4 regions of the Streptomyces sp. SAI-127 genome follow, and region 1 is predicted to be linked to each of the others. Evidence: riboswitches for the same ligand, from Rfam matches in the RefSeq annotation. Region 1 holds a riboswitch; each other region holds the start of a gene.
The links. Region 1 has a riboswitch for thiamine pyrophosphate ahead of M2157_RS14940 (thiamine ABC transporter substrate-binding protein). Riboswitches for the same ligand answer to the same signal wherever they lie in the genome.
Positions count from the first base shown of each region.

Region 2: it holds a riboswitch for thiamine pyrophosphate, as region 1 does, so the genes downstream of both, M2157_RS33675 (tetratricopeptide repeat protein) here and M2157_RS14940 (thiamine ABC transporter substrate-binding protein) in region 1, are expected to answer to the same signal.
Region 3: it holds a riboswitch for thiamine pyrophosphate, as region 1 does, so the genes downstream of both, thiC (phosphomethylpyrimidine synthase ThiC) here and M2157_RS14940 (thiamine ABC transporter substrate-binding protein) in region 1, are expected to answer to the same signal.
Region 4: it holds a riboswitch for thiamine pyrophosphate, as region 1 does, so the genes downstream of both, thiO (glycine oxidase ThiO) here and M2157_RS14940 (thiamine ABC transporter substrate-binding protein) in region 1, are expected to answer to the same signal.

Region 1 covers NZ_JARXYJ010000001.1:3,312,001-3,317,368, reverse strand. Annotated here, with positions in the region: gene M2157_RS14950 (hypothetical protein) at 1-5, shown strand, start outside; gene rlmN (23S rRNA (adenine(2503)-C(2))-methyltransferase RlmN) at 83-1,189, shown strand; TPP riboswitch at 1,213-1,320, shown strand; gene M2157_RS14940 (thiamine ABC transporter substrate-binding protein) at 1,317-2,387, shown strand; gene M2157_RS14935 (iron ABC transporter permease) at 2,432-4,033, shown strand; gene M2157_RS14930 (ABC transporter ATP-binding protein) at 4,033-5,055, shown strand; gene M2157_RS14925 (maleylpyruvate isomerase family mycothiol-dependent enzyme) at 5,080-5,368, shown strand, end outside.
Region 2 covers NZ_JARXYJ010000001.1:7,307,906-7,313,273, reverse strand. Annotated here, with positions in the region: gene M2157_RS33685 (glycosyltransferase family 4 protein) at 1-376, opposite strand, end outside; gene M2157_RS33680 (TetR family transcriptional regulator) at 583-1,218, shown strand; gene M2157_RS33675 (tetratricopeptide repeat protein) at 1,299-2,162, opposite strand; TPP riboswitch at 2,237-2,412, opposite strand; gene M2157_RS33670 (ferredoxin) at 2,481-2,714, opposite strand; gene M2157_RS33665 (aldehyde dehydrogenase) at 2,721-4,178, opposite strand; gene M2157_RS33660 (MBL fold metallo-hydrolase) at 4,347-5,368, shown strand, end outside.
Region 3 covers NZ_JARXYJ010000001.1:5,299,763-5,305,130, forward strand. Annotated here, with positions in the region: gene M2157_RS24265 (YibE/F family protein) at 1-1,325, opposite strand, end outside; TPP riboswitch at 1,397-1,586, shown strand; gene thiC (phosphomethylpyrimidine synthase ThiC) at 1,579-3,357, shown strand; gene M2157_RS24275 (serine hydrolase domain-containing protein) at 3,446-4,582, opposite strand; gene M2157_RS24280 (hypothetical protein) at 4,756-5,368, opposite strand, start outside.
Region 4 covers NZ_JARXYJ010000001.1:7,634,769-7,640,136, forward strand. Annotated here, with positions in the region: gene M2157_RS35075 (thiazole synthase) at 1-399, opposite strand, end outside; gene thiS (sulfur carrier protein ThiS) at 403-603, opposite strand; gene thiO (glycine oxidase ThiO) at 600-1,763, opposite strand; TPP riboswitch at 1,761-1,873, opposite strand; gene M2157_RS35090 (hypothetical protein) at 1,926-2,276, shown strand; gene M2157_RS35095 (FAD-dependent oxidoreductase) at 2,309-3,523, shown strand; gene M2157_RS35100 (Rv2175c family DNA-binding protein) at 3,616-3,987, shown strand; gene thiE (thiamine phosphate synthase) at 4,082-4,732, shown strand; gene metF (methylenetetrahydrofolate reductase [NAD(P)H]) at 4,856-5,368, shown strand, end outside.

The DNA.
Region 1 (5,368 bases):
CCTAGATACTTGACCCACAGGTGACCACCCCCACCCCACTCCGGCCTGGGCCCCCCAGTTGATCTGCCACACTGGAAGGGTTATGCCTGCACCCGGAGAACTCACTTTCGTCGCCCCCCGCGGAGCCAAGAAGCCGCCGCGGCACCTTGCCGATCTCACGCCCGCCGAGCGCAAGGAGGTCGTGGCGGGGATCGGGGAGAAGCCGTTTCGTGCCAAGCAGCTCTCGCAGCACTACTTCGCGCGGTACGCGCACGACCCGGCGGAGTGGACCGACATCCCGGCCGGCGCGCGCGGCAAGCTCCAGGAGGCGTTGCTTCCCGAGCTCATGACCGTCGTACGGCATCTGTCGACCGACCAGGGGACCACGCGCAAGACGCTGTGGCGGCTGTTCGACGGGACGCTCGTGGAGTCGGTGCTGATGCGGTACCCGGACCGGGTGACCATGTGCATCAGCTCGCAGGCGGGCTGTGGCATGAACTGCCCCTTCTGTGCCACCGGGCAGGCGGGACTGGACCGCAATCTGTCCACCGCCGAGATCGTGCACCAGATCGTGGACGGGATGCGGGCGCTCCGGGACGGAGAGGTGCCCGGCGGGCCCGCGCGGCTCTCCAACATCGTCTTCATGGGGATGGGCGAACCGCTCGCCAACTACAAGCGGGTCGTCGGGTCCATTCGTGCGCTCACCGACCCCGCGCCCGACGGGCTCGGGCTCTCCCAGCGCGGCATCACCGTGTCGACCGTGGGGCTCGTGCCCGCCATTCACCGGTTCTCCGAAGAAGGCTTCAAGTGCCGGCTCGCGATCTCCCTGCACGCGCCCGACGACGAGCTGCGTGACACCCTCGTCCCCGTGAACACGCGGTGGAAGGTTCGCGAGGTGCTCGACGCCGGGTTCGAGTACGTCGAGAAGAGCGGGCGTCGGCTGTCCATCGAGTACGCGCTCATCCGGGACATCAACGACCAGGCGTGGCGGGGCGACCGGCTCGGCCGCCTGCTCAAGGGCAAGCCGGTGCACGTCAACCTCATCCCGCTGAACCCGACTCCCGGGTCCAAGTGGACCGCCTCCCGGCCCGAGGACGAGAAGGCCTTCGTCGAGGCCATCGCCGCCCATGGTGTGCCGGTGACGGTCCGGGACACCCGTGGACAGGAGATCGACGGGGCCTGTGGTCAGCTCGCGGCCACCGAGCGGTAGTCTGACGGACGTACGTACATCTTCATATCCGACAGGGGAGCGCCACAGCGCTGAGAGTGCGGCAATCGGGCCGCAGACCCTCTGAACCTCGCCCAGGTCATTCTGGGTAGGAAGTTCGGTCATCACCGTGAACAACAAGAAGTTCCTTGCTGCCGTCGTCGGCCTCGGCCTCGTCACGCTGTCCGCGTGCGGGTCGTCGTCCGACGACTCCGAAAGCTCCGGCTCCAAGACCGTCACCCTCGTCAGCCACGACTCGTGGGCCGTCTCCAAGAACGTCCTCGCCGACTTCGAGAAGAAGTCCGGCTACCAGGTCAAGGTCCTGGAGGACGGCGACGCCGGGCAGGCCGTCAACAAGGCCATTCTCACCAAGGACAACCCGCAGGGCGACGTCTTCTTCGGCGTCGACAACACCTTGCTGTCCCGCGCGCTCGACAACGGGCTCTTCCAGTCGTACGAGGCCAAGGGCGCCGATCGGATCAAGGCCGGGTACCGGGTCGACGGGGACAAGGTCACGCCCATCGACACCGGCGACATCTGCGTCAACTACGACAAGGCCTACTTCACCGAGCACAAGCTCCAGCCGCCGACGTCGTACGACGATCTGATCAAGCCCGCCTACAAGAACCTCCTCGTCACCGAGAACGCCTCCACCTCCTCGCCGGGCCTCGGCTTCCTCCTCGGGAGCGCGGCGAAGTACGGCGACGACGGATGGCAGGGCTACTGGAAGAAGCTCAAGGCCAACGGCGTCAAGGTCGTCGACGGCTGGGAGCAGGCCTACAACGAGGAGTTCTCCGGTTCCGCCGGGGGCAAGAAGGCGAAGGCCGACCGGCCGCTCGTCGTGTCGTACGCCTCCTCGCCGCCCGCCGAGGTGATCTACGCCGACCCGAAGCCGACGACCGCCCCGACCGGCGTGGCGCAGGGCACCTGCTTCCGGCAGATCGAGTACGCCGGACTGCTGAGCAACGCCGCGAACGCCAAGGGCGGCAAGGCGTTGCTGGACTTCCTGCTCACCAAGGAGTTCCAGCAGGACATGCCGCTCAACATGTTCGTCTACCCGGTCGTGGACGGCGCCCAGGTGCCGGCCGAGTTCACGCAGTACGGTCCGCAGGCCAAGGACCCCGAGACCATGGACCCGGCGAAGATCGCCGACAACCGTGACGACTGGGTCAAGTCGTGGACCTCGCTCGTACTGAAGTAAGGCCCCGCAAGGGCGTCAAGAACGCGGCGGCCCGGCTCGGGCTGATGGCCGTGCCCGTCGCGTTCTTCGCCGTCTTCTTCGCCTATCCCGTGTCGGCGATCGTTGCGCGCGGACTCGAGACCGACGGGACCTGGCAGTTCGGCAGGATCATCGACGTCCTCACCCAGCCGGACATCCGGCACGTCCTGTGGTTCACCACCTGGCAGGCGCTCGCCTCCACGGCGCTCACGCTCCTGGTCGCGCTCCCCGGCGCGTATGTCTTCGCGCGCTTCGACTTCCCCGGCAAACAGATCCTGCGGGCCGTGGTCACCGTCCCCTTCGTGCTGCCGACCGTCGTCGTCGGTACGGCCTTCCTGGCGCTCGTCGGCCGTGGTGGGTTGCTGGACGAGTTGTGGGGCGTACGGCTGGACACCACGGTGTGGGCGATCCTGCTCGCGCACGTCTTCTTCAACTACGCGGTCGTCGTACGGACGGTCGGCGGACTGTGGGCCCAGCTGGATCCGCGTCAGGAGGAGGCCGCGCGGATGCTCGGCGCGTCCCGGCTCAGGGCCTGGCGGACGGTCACGCTCCCCGCGCTCGCGCCCGCAGTGGCCGCCGCCGCCCTCATGGTCTTCCTCTTCACCTTCACCTCCTTCGGCGTAGTGCAGATCCTCGGCGGGCCGACCTTCTCGACACTCGAAGTGGAGATCTACCGGCAGACCTCCGAGATCTTCGACCTGTCCACGGCCGCCGTGCTGACGCTGATCCAGTTCGTCGCGGTGGGCGCTGTTCTCGCCCTGCACGCGTGGACCGTACGGCGCCGGGAGACCGCGCTGCGGCTCGTGGACGAGTCCGTCACCGCCCGGCGGCCGCGAGGGGCGGGGGAGTGGGGGCTGCTGGCCGGGGTCGTGGGCAGCGTCGCCGTACTCCTGGTGCTGCCGCTCGCGGTGCTGGTGCAACGGTCGCTCGACGCTCCCGACTTCGGCTACTACCGGGCGCTGACCCACAGCGACGGCGGGGTCTTCCTCGTCGCGCCGATCGAGGCGGTCGGGAACTCACTGGAGTACGCCCTCGCCGCCACCGCCATCGCGGTGGTGATCGGGGGCCTCGCGGCGGCCGCGCTGACGCGGCGGGACGCGGGCCGGTTCGTACGGGGCTTCGACGCGCTGCTGATGCTGCCGCTCGGGGTGTCCGCGGTGACCGTCGGCTTCGGGTTCCTGATCTCGCTCGACGAGCCGCCGCTGGACCTCAGGCAGTCCTGGATCCTGGTGCCGCTCGCGCAGGCGCTGGTCGGGGTGCCCTTCGTCGTGCGGACCATGCTGCCGGTGCTGCGGGCCGTGGACCACCGGCTGCGGGAGGCCGCGGCCGTGCTCGGGGCCTCGCCGTGGCGGGTGTGGCGGGAGGTCGATCTGCCCATGGTGCGGCGGGCGTTGCTGATCGCGGCGGGCTTCGCGTTCGCCGTGTCGCTGGGGGAGTTCGGGGCGACGGTGTTCATCGCACGGCCCGACAACCCGACGCTGCCGGTCGCCGTGGCACGGCTGCTCGGGCGGGCCGGTGATCTCAACTACGGCCAGGCGATGGCCCTTTCGACGATCCTGATGGTGGTGTGCGCGGTGGCGTTGCTGGTCCTTGAGCGGCTGCGGACCGACCGGACCGGGGAGTTCTGATGCTGCTGAGCCTTGAGGACGCGACGGTACGGTTCGGCGGGCGGGCCGTGCTCGACGAGGTCGGTCTCGATGTCGCCGAGCACGAGATCGTGTGTGTGCTCGGGCCCAGCGGCAGCGGCAAGTCGACACTGCTGCGGGCGGTGGCCGGCCTTCAACCGCTCGACCGGGGCCGGGTCCTGCTCGACGGGCGTGACCAGGGCGGGGTGCCCGCGCACAAGCGCGGGGTCGGTCTGATGTTCCAGGACCATCAGCTCTTCCCGCAGCGGGACGTGGGCGCGAATGTGGCCTTCGGATTGCGGATGCACGGAGCCGCGAGGGCACAACAGGACGAGCGGGTGCGGGAGTTGCTCGACCTCGTCGGGCTTCCGGGTGCCGCCCGCCGGGCTGTCGGCGCGCTCTCCGGAGGTGAGCAGCAGCGGGTCGCGCTGGCCCGCGCGCTCGCGCCCCGGCCCCGGCTGCTGATGCTCGACGAGCCGCTCGGACAGCTGGACCGCTCGCTGCGGGAGCGGCTGGTCGTCGAACTGCGGGAGCTGTTCGGGCGGTTGGGCACCACGGTGCTCGCGGTCACCCACGACCAGGGCGAGGCCTTCGCGCTGGCCGACCGGGTCGTGGTGATGCGGGACGGGCGGATCGCCCAGTCCGGTACGCCTCTTGAGGTGTGGCAGCGGCCGGCGGACGAGTTCGTGGCCCGCTTCCTCGGCTTTGAGAACGTCGTCGAGGGCACGGTGGCGGGGGAGTTCGCGGACACGGTGTGGGGGAAGGTTCCGGTGCCTTCGGGAGCCGCCCAGGGGGTCAGGAGCGTGCTGGTGCGACCGGCGGGAGTGCGGCTCATGGCGGCCGACGAGGGCCTGCGCTGCACGGTGGCCGCGCGGACCTTCAAGGGCACCCACGTGGCCGTACATCTGCACCCTGGGGAGGGCGGGCCGCGGTTGGAGGCCGCGTGCGCGCTTCGTGAGGCGCCGGAGGTCGGGGACACGGTCGGGGTGGAGTTCGACCCGGCCGAAATCCTCGTGCTGGACTGACCGGGCGGACATAGGGTGCGGGGCATGACCCTGCTCTCACACGACCGCTACTGCGACGAGATCGCTCACCAAGTAGGCCTGCTGAGGGACGTACTGACGTCCGGGGTCGACCTGTCCGTGACCGTGCCGACCTGCCCGGAGTGGTCGCTGGAGCAGCTGGTGCGGCACACCGGGGGCGCGCTGCGCTGGGTGGAGCTGATGGTGCGGACCCGGGCCCAGGAGGAAGTGCCCGAGGACCGGGTGCCGTTGGGGGAAGGGCCCGAGGACGCCGGGGCGCTGGACGCCTGGCTCGCGGAGACGGGGGAGATGCTCG
Region 2 (5,368 bases), 4.0 Mb from region 1:
CCCGCAGGGAGAAGGTGAGCGGCTCGGGGAAGCCGCCGGTCCACATCGTGGCGACTTCCAGGGCGTCTATCCAGTCGCGGTACTCGTCGCGTTTCGGGGTGCGGAAGGGATCCGGAGAGCGGTAGAGGTCCAGGCTGGGCAGCTCGGTCAGGCTCAGGCCGTCGTAGCCCGGATCGAGAACGGGGTAGGGCTGGGAGCCTATGACCTCGACACGGTGGCCGAGGCGGGCCAGTTCGCGTGAGAGGTGGCGTGTGTAGACACCCTGGCCGCCGCAGAACGGGTTCCCTTTGTAGGTGAGGAGCGCGATACGGAGCGGTCGCTCGCCGTCGGCGGCCGGGCCCTCAAAGGCCCCTGCCTGACTGGCCTCAGCGGTCACTCTGGGCCCCCTTCTGCCTGCACTGTCCCGCGAGATTACGACGAGAAGGTAATCTAGAACAAGTTTCAGACTTGATCGTTCAGGAGGCTCTGAATCTACCGGCAGGTAGGGGTCCTGTGAGCGGTGGATCAGGTGATTCACGCCACGACCGGCACCCTGGCATGCTGAGTGATCACACATCCTCACGGACTGTCACGGAACCCAAGGTGGACAAGGTGGCCAAGCCGGCCAGAGTGGAAGCCAGCACCGTACGACCCGACACACCGCCGCTGACCGAGCGACAGGAGGCGCGGCGCCGCCGCATCCTGCACGCGAGCGCGCAGCTGGCGAGCCGCGGCGGGTTCGACGCGGTGCAGATGCGGGAGGTCGCGGAGTCCTCACAGGTGGCGCTCGGCACCCTTTACCGGTACTTCCCCTCCAAGATCCATCTGCTGGTCGCCACCATGCAGGACCAGCTGGAACACATGCACGGCACGCTCCGCAAGAAGCCGCCGCAGGGCGAGACGGCGGCCGAGCGGGTCGCGGAGACCCTGATGCGGGCCTTCCGGGCGCTCCAGCGCGAGCCGCATCTGGCGGACGCGATGGTCCGCGCGTTGACCTTCGCGGACCGCAGTGTGAGCCCGGAGGTCGACCAGGTCTCCCACCAGACCACGCTGATCATCCTGGACGCCATGGGGCTCGAGGACCCGACGCCCGAGCAGCTCTCCGCGGTCCGCGTCATCGAGCACACCTGGCACTCGGCCCTGATCACCTGGCTCTCGGGCCGGGCCTCCATCGCCCAGGTGAAGATCGACATCGAGACGGTGTGCCGACTGATCGACCTCACGGAACCGCCGTCCTAGCATCCCGGTCCTGGCGCCCCGGTCCTGGCGCCCCGGTCCGACCGCCCCGGTCCTGGCGCCCCGGCCCCACCGCCCCGGCGCTAGCCGACGGCCGCCAGTCCGCTCCAGCTCCGTCCCGTCGCCGTCTCCCCCGCCCACCGTTCCAGCAGGCGTCGGGCCTCCGTCTCGGGGGCCGCGAGGGAGACCTGCTGGGCGCCGGCGTCGACGGCGCGCTCCTGTTCGTGGGTGCCCTCGCTGCAGCAGGCGCACATCATGCGGACGCTGCTCGCCGGCTCGGCGCCGAAGCCGTGGTCGGTGAACAGCTCCAGGAGGGCCTCCAGGTCGGCCTTCTCGCCCGCGGCCACCGTGACCTCCAGGGTGGGCAGTTCGGACGCCTCGAAGAGCAGGAGTTCCTCGAAGACGGGGTACGTCGAGCCCTCGACGACCCGCTCGCCCTTCGGTTCGCCGTCGTGGACGACGATCTCGCCGTAGCGCCGTCCGCCCGTGACGGGCACGCTGACGACCCGGCCGCGGGTGGGGCACAGCCGCTCGATCCAGACGACCTCGCGCTCGCCGCCGGTGTCGAGGCGCACGCAGGCGTACCCGAAGCGCGCGTCGATCTGCCCTTCCCCGTCGGGGAGTTCGATGCCGAAGCCGCTCCACGCGTCCCGTGCCGTCGCCCAGTCCCGCTGGATCGTGGCCGCGATGCCGAGGTTCCAGTACGCCGGGTCGCCCTCGCCGCGCGGGGAGCGGGCCGCGGCCTCCCGGCCCAGCTCATACGCCTTGGCCCAGTTCCGCAGGAACTTGTGGGCGAGCGCGGCGTCGTACCACCACACGGCGCTTGCCTTCAGGTCCGGGAAGTGTGCGAGCACCTGCTCGTACAGCTCGGCGGCGCGCAGCCAGTCCTCGGCGTCCCAAGCGACCCGTGCCTGCTTGATCAGCTTCTTGGCCTCGGACTTCTCCACGCTTCCCCACTCCCGCGATGCGCTGACGACGACCGCAGGAGCGTAAGCCCTCACACCGGCGGGGAGCACGTGAGGGACCTACGAGACGGGTTCCCTTCGCCGGTATGGTCCGGATCAGGTTCTGGGGGTCGCCGTCGAGCCTTCCCGCTGCTCTTCGGCCTCTCAGCCCTACCGTCGACGTCGGCCCTGGCGGAAGCCTTCGCATCTCGCCTGAGTCGGCTACTTCGGTGGGACTCCCTCACTCGCCTCGTAGGCCTATGTCCAGAATAGAACCCTCGTCCGGGAATGAACCCTCTCAAACCATGATTTTCTCGGCTCCTACTCCTCCGGCGGGAACACCGGCTCCCCGCTCCCCAGCAGCGTGATCATGATGGCCTCCACCGGGCAGTTCTCCGCCGCCGCCAGGATCTTCTCGTTGGCGTCGCTCTCCGGGTCGGCGGGGTGGGACTGGCGGGCGGTGTCCAGGCGGAAGCCGTCGGGGGCGGTGTGCACGCACTGCGCGGAGCCGATGCACAGGGAGCGGTCGACCTCGACGTGCCAGCGGTCTCCCATCGCCGCTCACGCCTCCCAGCCGGCCGGCAGATGGATCATCTTGTGCTCCAGGTACTCGCCGTAGCCCTCGGGGCCGAACTCCCTTCCCAGGCCGGAGCTCTTGTAGCCGCCGAAGGGGCCGAGCATGTCGAGGCTGAAGGTGTTGACGTTGTAGGTGCCGGTACGGACCTGGCGGGCGACCTCGATGCCGCGCTCGACGTCGGCCGTCCACACGCTGCCCGACAGTCCGTAGTCCGAGTCGTTGGCGATCTTCACCGCCTCGGACTCGTCGCCGTAGGGAAGGAGGCAGATCACCGGTCCGAAGATCTCCTCGCGCGCGATCCGCATCGAGTTGTCGACGTCGCCGAAGAGCGTCGGCTCGACGTACCAGCCGCGCTCCAGGCCCGCCGGACGCCCGCCGCCGGTGAGGATCTTGGCGCCCTCCTCCTGGCCGATGCGGATGTAGTCGAGGTTGCGGCGCTGCTGGCGTTCGGCGACCAGCGGGCCGACCTGGGTGGCCGGGTCGAGCGGGTCGCCGACGACCAGTGCACTCGCCGCCGCGGCAAGGGCCTCGGCGAACTCGTCGTAGCGGGAGCGGGGCAGCAGGATGCGGGTCTGGGCCACGCAGGCCTGGCCGTTGTTCATCCAGGCGGACGGGACGATCCCGGCGACGGCCGTCTCGACGTCCGCGTCCGGGAGGACCACGGCCGCCGACTTGCCGCCCAGCTCCAGGGTCACGCGCGTGAGATTGCGGGCGGCGACCTCCATCACGCGCTTGCCCGCGCCCACCGATCCGGTGAAGGAGACCTTGTCGATCCCCGGATGCCCGACCAGGTACTCGCTCACCTCACGGTCGGCCGGGAGGATGGACAGGACGCCGTCCGGCAGCCCGGCCTCCTTGGTGATCTCGGCCAGGATGTACGCGTCCAGCGGTGACTCGGGCGACGGCTTGAGCACCACCGTGCAGCCGGTGAGCAGCGCGGGGGCGAGCTTGGCGGCGGCGACGAACTGCGGGACGTTCCAGGGCACCACGGCCGCCACGACCCCGACCGGCTCGCGGCGCACGAGGATGCGGCCGAGCACTCCGTCGCGTGTCTCCTCGTACGTGAAGCCGCGTGCGACCGTGATCGCCGAGTCCCAGACCATCATCGCGCCGAGGGCCTGTGCGAGGACGCTCCAGGAGTACGGGGAGCCGTTCTCGGAGGAGATCACGCGGGCGATCTCCTCGTGCCGGACCGCGATCGCGTCCTTGATCCTGGTGACGACCTCGATGCGCTCGTCGAGCGACATCCGCGGCCAGGGTCCCTCGTCGAAGGCGGTGCGTGCGGCGGCGACCGCCGCGTCCACGTCCGCGCGCGAGGCGTGCGGCACGCGTCCGATGACCTCCTCGGTGTGCGGGGAGATCACCTCGATGACGTCCTTGCCCAGGGGGTCGGTCAACTCCCCGCCGATGAACAGCTGTCCGTGTTCCACGAGCTCGGTCATGGCGACTGCCTCCCCGGGGCGGCTTACTGACGATCCATCAGATACGGAACTGATACCAGTTCCACTGGGAGGAGTCCACGGCCCGCACACCACGACTGTTGGTGACCTCGGGCTACCGTCGAAACTCGTTCTAGTTATCATGCTGGGAACGCGGTGATTGGGGAGCTCATGGCGCAGGTGTACGACCATGGTGGCGGCGTCCGGTCCGTTCAGGTGCCCATCCCCGACAATCCGCTCGGCCACACCCTGGTGTACGTCGTCGAGACCGACCGAGGACCGGTGCTGGTCGACACCGGCTGGGACGACCCGGACTCCTGGGACACCCTCGCCGAGGGGCTGACCGCGTGCGGGACCGACGTGGGCGGGATCCACGGCGTGGTCATCACCCACCACCACCCCGACCACCACGGCCTCTCCGGCAAGGTGCGGGAGGCGTCCGGGGCCTGGATCGCGATGCACGCGGCGGACTCCGCGATCGTGCGGCGCACCCGCGAGACCCGTGCCGAGCGCTGGTTCACCTATATGACGGCCAAGTTGGTGGCCGCGGGCGCCCCCGAGGACCACGTGGCCCCCCTGCGCACCGCGCGGCGCCGCGAACTGCCCGGATTCTCGCCCGCGTTGCCCGACCGCGAGATCGTCCCCGGCGAACTCCTCGACCTCCCCGGCCGCAGGCTCCGCGCCATCTGGACCCCGGGACACACGCCCGGCCATGTCTGCCTGCACCTGGAGGAGGAGCACCCCTCCGGACTGCCGGGCCACGGACGGCTGTTCTCCGGCGATCATCTGCTCCCCGAGATCACCCCGCACATCGGCCTGTACGAGGACCCCGACGACGCCACCGTCACCGACCCCCTCGGCGACTACCTCGACTCCCTGGAACGCGTCGGGCGGCTCGCCCCCGCCGAGGTCCTCCCCGCCCACCAGCACGTCTTCACCGACGCGAGCGCCCGCGTAGGGCAGTTGCTCGCCCACCACGAGGAACGCCTCACCGACCTGCGCTCCCTCCTGGCCGAGCCCCTCACCCCCTGGCAGCTCGCCGAGCGCATGGAGTGGAACCGCCCCTGGGAGCAGATCCCCTACGGATCACGCAACATCGCGGTCTCGGAGGCCGAGGCGCATCTGCGGCGACTGGTGAAGTTGGGCCGCGCGGAGGCGGTGACGGGGAGCGATCCGGTGACGTACGTGGCCGT
Region 3 (5,368 bases), 2.0 Mb from region 1:
ACGTCGTCGAGGACACCGAGCGAGCCGATGATGACGCCGGCGAGCAGCAGGCCGCTCATGTCGATCGACGGATACAGCCCATGGATGAGCCCGGTGTTGTCGTCCGTGTTGCCCGTGAGCGCGGCCCAACCGATGAACTGCGAGCCGAGGAGGCCGATCAGCACCAGGGAGATCAGCGTGCCGAGCACCGCCACGGAGGTTCTGGCCGACAGACCGTGGCACATGTAGAGGGCGATCAGCATGATGGCGCTCGACCCGACCACCGCCACGAGGAGCGGGTTCGAGCCCTGCAGGATCGCGGGCAGGACGAAGAAGTTCAGCAGCAGGAAGCTGATGGTCAGGGCGACCAGCGCCATGACACCGCGCAGTCGCCCGACGATCACGACGGCGAGCGCGAAGATTCCGGCGAGCAGCCCCATGGGGAGCCTGCGGTTCACGTCGGCGACCGAGTACTGCAGATCCCTGGGCGCCGAAGGCTCGTACGCGACCACGACCTTCTGGCCCTCGTGCAACTGCCGGGACTGGTCCGGCTGGACGATCTCCGTGAAGGTGCGGCCCTTGTCGTCGCCGGTGTCGACCCGGATCGTCGCCTTCTTGCAGGTGCCGTTCGCCTGCTGCTCGGCGGAGGAGCCCTCGGCGGTGGAGGTGTCCCCGGTCGGGGTCTCCCCCGAGGCGTTCACCGACTTGCAGCTGACGCTCACGACCTTGGTGACCGTTGCCTGTTGGGTCTGCCGGTCGAAGCCGACCCCGGTACGTTCGTGCGCCGGGGCGCCACCGGGCCACAGCACTGCCAGGCCCACCACCACCGCTACGCCGAACGGGATGAGGATCGCCGCGATGACCTTGCGCAGGTGCTTGGAGACGGGAGTTGCCGGTCCGTGGCTGTGACTGTGGCCGTGCCCACCACCGCTGCCGGAGCCGCCCCCCTGCCCGTGTCCGTCGCCGGGTTCGTGCCCGTGCCCGTGTCCGTCGCCGGGTTCGTGCCCGTGCCCGTGTCCGTCGCCGGGTTCGTGCCCGTGCCCATGGCCGTCACCACCACCCCAGCCCCCGCCGCCCTGACCGCCACCCCGGCCACCATCACCATGGCCGCCGCCCAGGTCAGTGCCACCGACCTGGCCTCCACCACCGGCTCCGGGCCCGTACCCGTAGCCCTGCCCACTGTGCCCGCCCTGCCCACCGTGCTCATGCTCGTGCCAGCCGTCGGCCCCGCCGTTTCCGAACTGCCCGCGGGAGCCATTGCCGGGGCCGAGCCCGGGACCGTTTCCGGAGCCCGGTCGGCGCGGAGGCTCGGGAGGCGGGTATGGGGGCTGATGCATCGTGGTCACCGACCGATCATCGCAAGAACGACAGGGGCCCTCTGTTCACCGCGCCCGGATTGACGCTAGCGTGGAGCCACCTTTGTACACGCGGGAGCTCGGAGCACCGGGCTGAGAGGGCGCTGACCTCCGTCCCAGCGATGTTTCACGTGGAACGTCATCTCCATCGAGTGACGTTCCCCACGAAACGTCGGCAGACGGAAATCGCTGCGTCGACCGCCGAACCTGTTACCGGGTAATGCCGGCGTAGGGAGTAGGTCTCATGACCATCAAGGACGCGCGCACGCCTGCCTCCGATCAGCTTGACGGGGAGGCCGGGAAGTCCATCGGCTGGCACAAGGCGTACATCGAGGGCTCGCGCCCCGATCTGCGGGTGCCGGTCCGTCAGGTGCACCTCACCAACGGACAGTCCGTCACGCTGTACGACACGTCCGGCCCGTACACCGATCCGCTCACCGAGACGGATGTCCGACGGGGCCTTGCGCCTCTGCGGGACAACTGGATCATCGCCCGCGGGGACACCGAGGAGTACGCGGGACGTCCCGTGCGCCCCGAGGACGACGGGATCAAGCACACCTCACCGCGGGGTGGCCTCCGTAACCTCGACGCGGTCTTCCCGGGGCGGCCGCGCCAGCCGCGCCGTAGCCGTGACGGCGGGGCGGTCACGCAGCTCGCCTACGCCCGTCGCGGTGAGATCACACCGGAGATGGAGTACGTGGCCATCCGGGAGAACGTCGACCCCGAGGTCGTCCGCGAGGAGATCGCGGCGGGGCGCGCGGTGCTGCCGGCGAACGTCAACCACCCGGAGATCGAGCCGATGATCATCGGCAAGCGGTTCCTGGTGAAGGTCAACGCCAACATCGGCAACTCCGCGGTGACGTCCTCCATCGAGGAGGAGGTGGAGAAAATGACCTGGGCGACCCGCTGGGGCGCCGACACGGTCATGGACCTGTCCACCGGCCGCAACATCCACACCACGCGCGAGTGGGTGCTGCGCAACTCCCCCGTTCCCATCGGCACGGTGCCGCTCTACCAGGCGCTGGAGAAGGTCGACGGCCGCGCCGAGGAGCTGACCTGGGAGATCTACAAGGACACCGTCATCGAACAGGCCGAGCAGGGCGTGGACTACATGACGGTCCACGCGGGCGTGCGCCTGCCGTACGTACCCCTGACGGCCAACCGCAAGACCGGCATCGTCTCGCGAGGCGGCTCGATCATGGCGGCCTGGTGCCTCGCGCACCACAAGGAGTCGTTCCTGTACGAGAACTTCGAGGAACTGTGCGAGATCCTCGCCGCCTACGACGTCACGTACTCGCTGGGCGACGGCCTCAGGCCCGGTTCGATCGCGGACGCCAACGACGAGGCGCAGTTCGCGGAGTTGCGCACGCTCGGGGAACTCAACCGGATCGCGAAGCGTTTCAACGTACAGACCATGATCGAGGGCCCGGGGCACGTTCCGATGCACAAGATCAAGGAGAACATCGACCTTCAGCAGGAGATCTGCGATGAAGCTCCGTTCTATACGCTCGGCCCGCTGACCACCGACGTCGCGCCGGCCTACGACCACATCACCTCCGGCATCGGCGCCGCGATGATCGCCTGGTGGGGCACCGCGATGCTCTGCTACGTCACGCCCAAGGAGCACCTGGGCCTGCCCAACCGGGACGACGTCAAGACCGGTGTCATCACCTACAAGATCGCCGCCCATGCGGCCGACCTCGCCAAGGGACACCCCGGCGCCCAGGACTGGGACGACGCCCTCTCCGACGCCCGCTTCGAGTTCCGCTGGGAGGACCAGTTCAACCTGGCCCTCGACCCCGACACGGCCCGGGAGTTCCACGACGAGACCCTCCCGGCCGAACCGGCCAAGACGGCTCACTTCTGCTCCATGTGCGGGCCGAAGTTCTGCTCGATGAAGATCTCCCAGGACATCCGCCGTCGCCACGGCGACAGCCAGACGGAGATCGAGGAGGGCATGGCCCAGAAGTCGAAGGAGTTCGCGGCGAGCGGGAACCGGGTGTATCTGCCGCTCGCGGACTGAGCCCGACAGGTGAATGGGCCCGCGCCGCCGAACCACCCGAGTCCGGGCGGTGGCGCGGACCCATGAGTCCGTCGACAGCCGAAGACGCTCAGGCGGTGAGCAAGGTGACGACCCGGTTGATCATGTCCTCACTCGCGGCCAGAGGCGTCGGTGTGTACGACAACACGAAGCGGAGCCGCAGATCCCGGGTGGCGAACATACGGGTGCGGTACCCGTACGTGTCACCTGTCTTGCCCCAGAACGTCACGCCGTTCACTGTGGCCGTCTGCAGCCCCATGCTGTAGCGGGCCGGACTGCCGTCCACCATGTGAACGGACTGCGGCGGCAGAGCGAAGAGGTGGCTCATGGCCTCGGGCGGCAGTAACACGCCGGAGAACAGGGCTTCCTGGAAGCGGAAGAGGTCGTCGGCGGATGAGACCAGTTCTCCCTCGCCCCAGGAGCTCGACTGTTCGTACGTCGTGATGTCCTGGAGCGACTTGTCGGTCATGCGGAGGTAGCCGTGCACATGCGGGCCGTGCAGGTGCGGGTCGTCACCAGGCAACAGGGTCCGCGTCAGGTTCAGGGGACGCAGGATGCGGGACTTGATCGCCTCGCCGTAGTGCCGGCCGGTCAGCTCCTCGATGAGCAGGGCGAGCAGCACATAGTTGATGCCGCGGTACTCCTGTTTGGTGCCGGGAGGGAACTTGAGCGGGCTGTGGGTCACGGTCCGCACCATTTCCCGGGGTGTCCATCGGTCTCCTCGGTGCCGTAGGACGGCTTCCGGGGTACTGAGGTCCGGCAGTCCTCGATGGTCGGGCAGTCCGCTCGTGTGGTTCAGCAACTGCGTCACGGTGATGCGTGCGAAGGAGGAGGGAAGAAGGCCCCGAAGGTACCTGCCGATGGGGGCATCGAGGTCCACCCGGTGTCGCGCCCACAGCTGCAGCACGACAGCCGCCACGAATGCCTTGGTGACGCTGCCTGCTCGGAACCGGTCGTCCCCGTACAGGGCACGGCCGCTCCTTATGTCTGACACTCCTGCGGTGCCGTACCAGTGGGTTCCCCGGCCCTCGACGCGCAGTTGCGCGGAGGTGGCCGGCGGATGGGACAGATCGCTGATCGCAGCTTGCAGGGCACTGGTGTCCGCGGTGGTCTTGGCTGACGCGCCGGCACTGGCGCTTCCGGTGACAGCCAGCATGGCACCGGCCGCACAACCACCCATCAGGGAACGTCGGGAGAGAGAAGTCATGGTCCGTCATGCTGCCGACGTTGCCCCGTGGTGCCATCCGGGATGTCCCCCACGAACACCCGGACCGGACCCCGAGGCCGTTGTTGCGCGCCGACGGAGAGGCCGGCCCGCGGCCGGATCTTCGGCTTGCGCTCCCCGTGGTGGGGGCGCAAGCCGAGGGGCTGTGCCGGGTGCTACTCCGGCTGGTGTTCCGGCCCCCCGAAGTCCGGGCTGGTGTAGTCCGGGCTGGTGAAGCTCGGGCGGGCACCGGACGCTCCGTCGTCCGGGCTGCTGAAGCCCGGGCGGCCGTAGCCGAGGCTGGGCATCCGGCTGGTCGGTGCGGGCGGAGCCGTGTGGTGCAGTGCGGCGGTGCCGGGGTCGGCCAGAGCCTCCCTGAGGAAGGGGAGGATGCCGCGTTCCAGCAGGGCCTCGCGCCAGGCGTCCCTGGCCCGTGCCACCTCCTCGCTCAGCTCGCCGTACCCCGCGTCCGGCGAGGGCCGGTTGCGCAGGGCGGTGAGCAGCAGCCCGACGGCGGCGACCAGGATCGCGGCCGCGGTCATGGCGCCGAACACCCATCCGATGGTGATCATGGTGTGGGCGAACGCCGGCTCGGGGTCGAGCATCTGCAGGATGTAACCCACGAGCAGGAAGATCGCCGCGGCGATTCCGGCGAGGACGGGCGTCAGGACCGCGGCGACGGCGACGGCGCCCGCACCGGCGGTCTCGGCGACCTCTCCCATGGTGGTGGCGAGCCCCATCGCACCCGTGCCCGACTCGGCGGGGCCGGGTTCGTGCACGGACGACAGG
Region 4 (5,368 bases), 4.3 Mb from region 1:
CGTGTACGGCAGCACCGTGAAACCGTCGTCCACCAGGGTCTCCGCCGCGTCCAGCAGCTCTATGGGGTCCGGCAGAAGGGTGCGCTCGTCGGCGATGACCTCCAGCTTGACCAGGTCTGTGCCGAGCGCCTCGCGCGCGAGGCGGGCCGTCAGGACGGCCTCTCCGGCGGTGAAACAGCCCGCCGTGTTCGGGAGCACCCGGATGCCGAGCCGCTCCAGTACGGACAGCACCGAGCCGTGCACCGAGGGGTTCACGCGCCGCATCGCGACCGTCGTCAGCTCGGTGCCGGAGGCGACCAGTGCTCGCTCGAGCACGTCCAGGCTGGGCGCTCCGCCCGTGCCCATGATCAGCCGGGACGAGAAGGACGTACCGCCGATGACAAAGGGATCGTCGGCCATGGGTCAGCCTCCTTGGACGGCGGTGAGGACTTCCACGCGGTCTCCCTCGGAGAGGGACGTGGAGGGCCACTGCGCGCGCGGGACGACGGTTTCGTTGAGCGCGGCGGCCACCCCGGAGGGCGCCTGCGTCAGCGCCCGCACGACGGTGTCGAGAGCCGTGCCGGAAGCGAACTCCCGCGGCTCTCCGTTGACGGAGATGTTCATGCCGGCTGCTCCAGGAGTTCCGCGGCGCCGAATCGCCTCGGGGTGAACGGGCGTGCCACGTCGGGGAGTTCGCCCGTCGTCAGGACGTGCGCCATGGCGTCCCCGGTGATCGGCGTGAGCAGTACGCCATTGCGATAGTGGCCGGTCGCGAGCACCAGCCCGGTCAGTTCCGTGGGCCCGAGCAGCGGGGCGTTGTCCGGGGAGCCCGGGCGCAGCCCCGCGCGGGTCTCCGTCAGCGGCAGCTCGGTGATGCCGGGGACGAGTTCGTGGGCGTCCCGCAGCAGCTCGTACACCCCGCCCGCGGTCACCGTCGTGTCCCAGCCCAGCTCCTCGCTGGTCGCGCCGATCACCAGCTCGCCGTTCTCCCGCGGCACCAGGTAGACCTGGCTGCCGCGCACCACGGCCCGCACAGTGCGGCTCAGGAAGGGCGCGCTGCGCGCAGGCACGGTCAGCCGCAGCACCTGGCCCTTCACGGGCCGTACCGGGGGCAGGACGTCCGCGGGGACCCCTTCGAGGCGGCCGCTGAGGCTTCCGGCGGCGAGCACCACCTGGCCCGCGCCCAGCTCGTCGCCGTCGGTCGTGGTGAGCCCTGCGGCCCGGTCCCCTGCGACACGGAGGCCCTTGGCCCACGCGCGGTGGAAGACGACACCCGCCTGCTCGCACGCGGCCAGCAACGCGCGCGTGAGCCGCCGTGGATCGATCTGGTGGTCGCCGTCCACCCGCAGTCCGCCCCGCACCCCCGGTGCGAGCATCGGCTCCAGGCGTCGGCACTCCCGGCCGGACAGCCACTCCGACTCCAGCCCCGACTGCCGCTGGAGCGCGTGCAGTTCGCGCAGGTGGGCGCGGTCGTCGGCGTCAAGGGCCACCGCGAGCGTGCCGCAGCGGCGGTAGCCGAGGTCGAGACCGGTCAGGTCGGTGAGCTCGGCCGCGAAGTCGGGATAGCGCTGGGCCGAGGCGAGGTTCAGCCCCAGCAGGGTCTGCTCGCCGTAGTGCAGTTCGGTGACAGCGGCCAGCATCCCGGCGGCCACCTGGGCGGCCCCGCCGCCCGGTTCGGGGTCCACGACGGTCGTGGTGAGTCCGCGCTGCGCGGCCCGCCAGGCCGTGACCAGGCCGATGATGCCGCCCCCGACGACGAGGACGTCTGACGTACGTGAGGACATGGGCGTCCAGCCCCTCCCTTCGCCGGCATGACCCGGATCAGGTTCGTACGGTCGGAGGCCGCCCAGCCTCCCTCTCAGCCCGGTGCGTCCGGGCTCCCGCGAGTGCTCTACGTTGGCCACCCTAGCCCGTGCCCGTGCGCCTCTGTAAGGGAGCCTTCCGCCATGCCCCGCTCGCTCGACGGTCTCCTCCTCGCCCCGGTGGCCGATCAGGCCCCGGGTCAGGTGGGTACTCGGACCCGGTTCACCTACCACGAGAAGGACGGGGAGATCTGGGCCGAGTACGCGGGCGGTGACGTCGTGCGCGGACATCTCGTCGGCACGCGCGCGGGGGATCGTCTCGACTTCCGGTACGTGCAGCTCAAGCAGGACGGAACGACATCCTCCGGGCACTGCGTCTCGACGGTCGTGGAGCTTCCCGACGGTCGGCTGCGGTTGGAGGAGACGTGGGAGTGGGAGTCGCAGCCGGGCAGCGGGACGAGCGTTGTGGAACAGGTCACTGAGCACGACTCCTGACTGACTGATTGTCAGGTGACTAGGGTGATCAAATGAGCGAGCAGACGCAGGCGCAGCGGCGGGTGGTCGTGGTCGGCGCGGGCATGGCCGGCGTACAGACCGCGGTCGCTCTGCGCGAACAGGGATTCAAGGGCACGGTCACGGTGATCGGCGCGGAGCCCCACCAGCCGTACGACCGTCCGCCGCTGTCCAAGGCCGTGCTGCTCGGCAAGGCCGAGGGCTCGGCCTTCGACGTGGACTTCGAGGCCCTCGGCATCGAACTGCTGCTCGGCCGCGAGGCGCTGGGCGTGCGCCCGGAAGCGCACGAACTGGACACCGAGGCCGGGCCTGTCCCGTACGACGCCCTGGTCCTCGCCACCGGTGCCGAACCGATCCGGCTGCCCGGCACGGAGGGTGTACCGGGCGTGCATCTGCTGCGCACCCTGGACGACGCCGAGCGGCTGCGCCCCGTGCTCGCCCGACAGCACGACATCGTGGTCGTCGGCGCGGGCTGGATCGGCGCCGAGTTCGCCACCGCCGCGCGTGAGTCGGGCTGCGCGGTGACGGTCGTGGAAGCCGCCGACCGGCCGCTCGCGGGCGCGCTGCCCGCCGAGGTGGCCGCGCCGATGACCTCCTGGTACGCCGACGCGGGTGCCGTGTTGCGCACCCACGCGCGCGTGGAGCGTGTCGAGCCCGGCGCGGTCGTCCTGGACGACGGCTCCCGGGTGGCCGCCGACGCGGTCGTGGTGGGTGTCGGCGCACGGCCCGCCACGGCCTGGCTCGCCGGTTCGGGCATCGAACTCGGCGCTCACCGCGAGGTCGTCGCCGACGACCGGCTGCGCACTTCCGTACCGGACGTCTACGCGGTCGGTGACTGCGCCTCCTTCCCCTCGGGCAGGTACGGCGAGCGCCTGCTGGTCCACCACTGGGACAACGCCCTCCAAGGCCCCCGCACGGTGGCCGCCGACATCCTGGGCGAGACCCGCCCGGTCTACGACCCCGTTCCGTACTTCTGGTCCGAGCAGTTCGGCCGCTTCGTCCAGTACGCCGGCCACCACGCGTCCGCTGACACGACGCTGTGGCGCGGCGAGCCGTCGGGCCCCGCCTGGACGGTGTGCTGGCTGCGCGAGAGGCGCCTGGTGGCCCTCCTGGCGGTGGGCCGGCCCCGCGACCTGGCCCAGGGCCGCCGCCTGATCGAGGCGGGCGCGGAGATGGACCCGGAGCTGCTCGCGGACCCGGCGAGGCCGCTGAAGGCGGCGACGGCATAGGCGACCACCGGGTGGGCCGCTGCGAGAACTGCGTTCCCCCGCCGGGGCGCCCCGGCTTCCGACTGTCAGTGCGGGATGGCACGCTTAATCCCGTGACCGAGATTGACGCAAAGATCGATGCTCTCGTCCCCGCCTGGCTCACCCTCCCCGACATCGCAGAAGTGCTCGATGTCGAGGTGACGCGTGTGCGGCAGCTGGTCAAGGACGGCCAGCTCATCGCCGTACGCCGTGGTGAGAACCGCGCGCTGCACGTTCCCGCCGCCTTCATCGACGGGGTCGAGCAGAAGGTCGTCAAGGGCCTGGCCGGGACCCTGACGCTCCTGAGGGACGACGGCTTCACCGACGAAGAGATGCTGGAGTGGCTCTTCACGCCCGACGAGAGCCTGCCCGGCACCCCCGCGCAGGCCCTGAGCGAGAATCGCGGCACGGAGGTGAAGCGCCGGGCCCAGGCGCTCGCCGTCTGATCCGAACCACACCGGCGTACGGGCCGTGACTGCCGAGGCCACGGCCACGGTCCGGCACGGCCCGTACGCCACCGAACCCGGGGGAGACTCACGCATGCCCGACACCACCCGTGACCGGCTCGCCGACGCCCGCGTCTACCTCTGCACGGACGCCCGCAAGCACCAGGGCGACCTCGCCGAGTTCCTGGACGCGGTCCTGGCCGGGGGCGTCGACATCGTGCAGCTGCGGGACAAGGGCATGGAAGCGGCCGAGGAACTGGAGCATCTCCAGGTCTTCGCCGACGCCTGCGCGCGGCACGGCAGGCTTCTCGCGGTCAACGACCGGGCCGACGTCGCCCACGCGGCGGGCGCCGGTGTGCTGCACCTCGGCCAGGGCGACCTGCCCGTCCCCGCCGCCCGCGCGATCCTCGGCGACGACATCCTCATAGGTCGCTCCACGCACGCCGAGGCGGAGGCCGCCGCTGCCGCGGTCCAGGACGGCGTGGACTACTTCTGCACCGGCCCCTGCTGGCCGACCCCCACCAAGCCAGGCCGGCACGCCCCCGGCCTCGACCTGGTCCGGTACACCGCCGCCCTCGGCACCGACCGCCCCTGGTTCGCCATCGGCGGCATCGACCTCGGCAACCTCGACGAGGTCCTGGAGGCCGGTGCCCGCCGGGTCGTGGTCGTCCGGGCGATCACCGAGGCGGACGACCCGGGCGCGGCCGCCGCGGAGTTCGCGAAGCGGCTGCGTGACACGGAGTGAGGGGCCGGTATTCGCCGGTCGCATGATCGGCCCGGTGTCCGAGGGGTGGACAACAAGTCGACAAAGCGGGCAAATTTCCCTGATCCGGTTGGGCGACCGCTGCCCCCTGGCTAACCTGCCGGTATGGCCCTAGGAACCGCATCCACCAGGACTGACCGCGCACGCACGGTGCGTGACATGCTCGCCGCGGGCAAGACGACGTACTCCTTCGAGTTCTCGGCGCCGAAGACCCCCAAGGGTGAGCGGAACCTGTGGAGCGCGCTCAGGAGGGTCGAGGCGGTCGCCCCGGACTTCGTCTCCGTGACCTACGGCGCCGGCGGCTCCACCCGCGCGGGCACCGTCAAGGAGACCCAGCAGATCGTCGCGGACACCACCCTGACCCCGGTCGCCCACCTGACCGCGGTCGACCACTCCGTCGCGGAACTGCGCAACATCATCGGCCAGTACGCCGACGCCGGGATCCGCAACATCCTGGCCGTGCGCGGCGACCCGCCCGGCGACCCGATGGCCGAGTGGGTGGCGCATCCGCAGGGCCTGACCTACGCCGCCGAACTCGTCCGGCTCATCAAGGAGTCGGGCGACTTCTGCGTCGGCGTCGCGGCCTTCCCGGAGATGCACCCGCGCTCCGCGGACTGG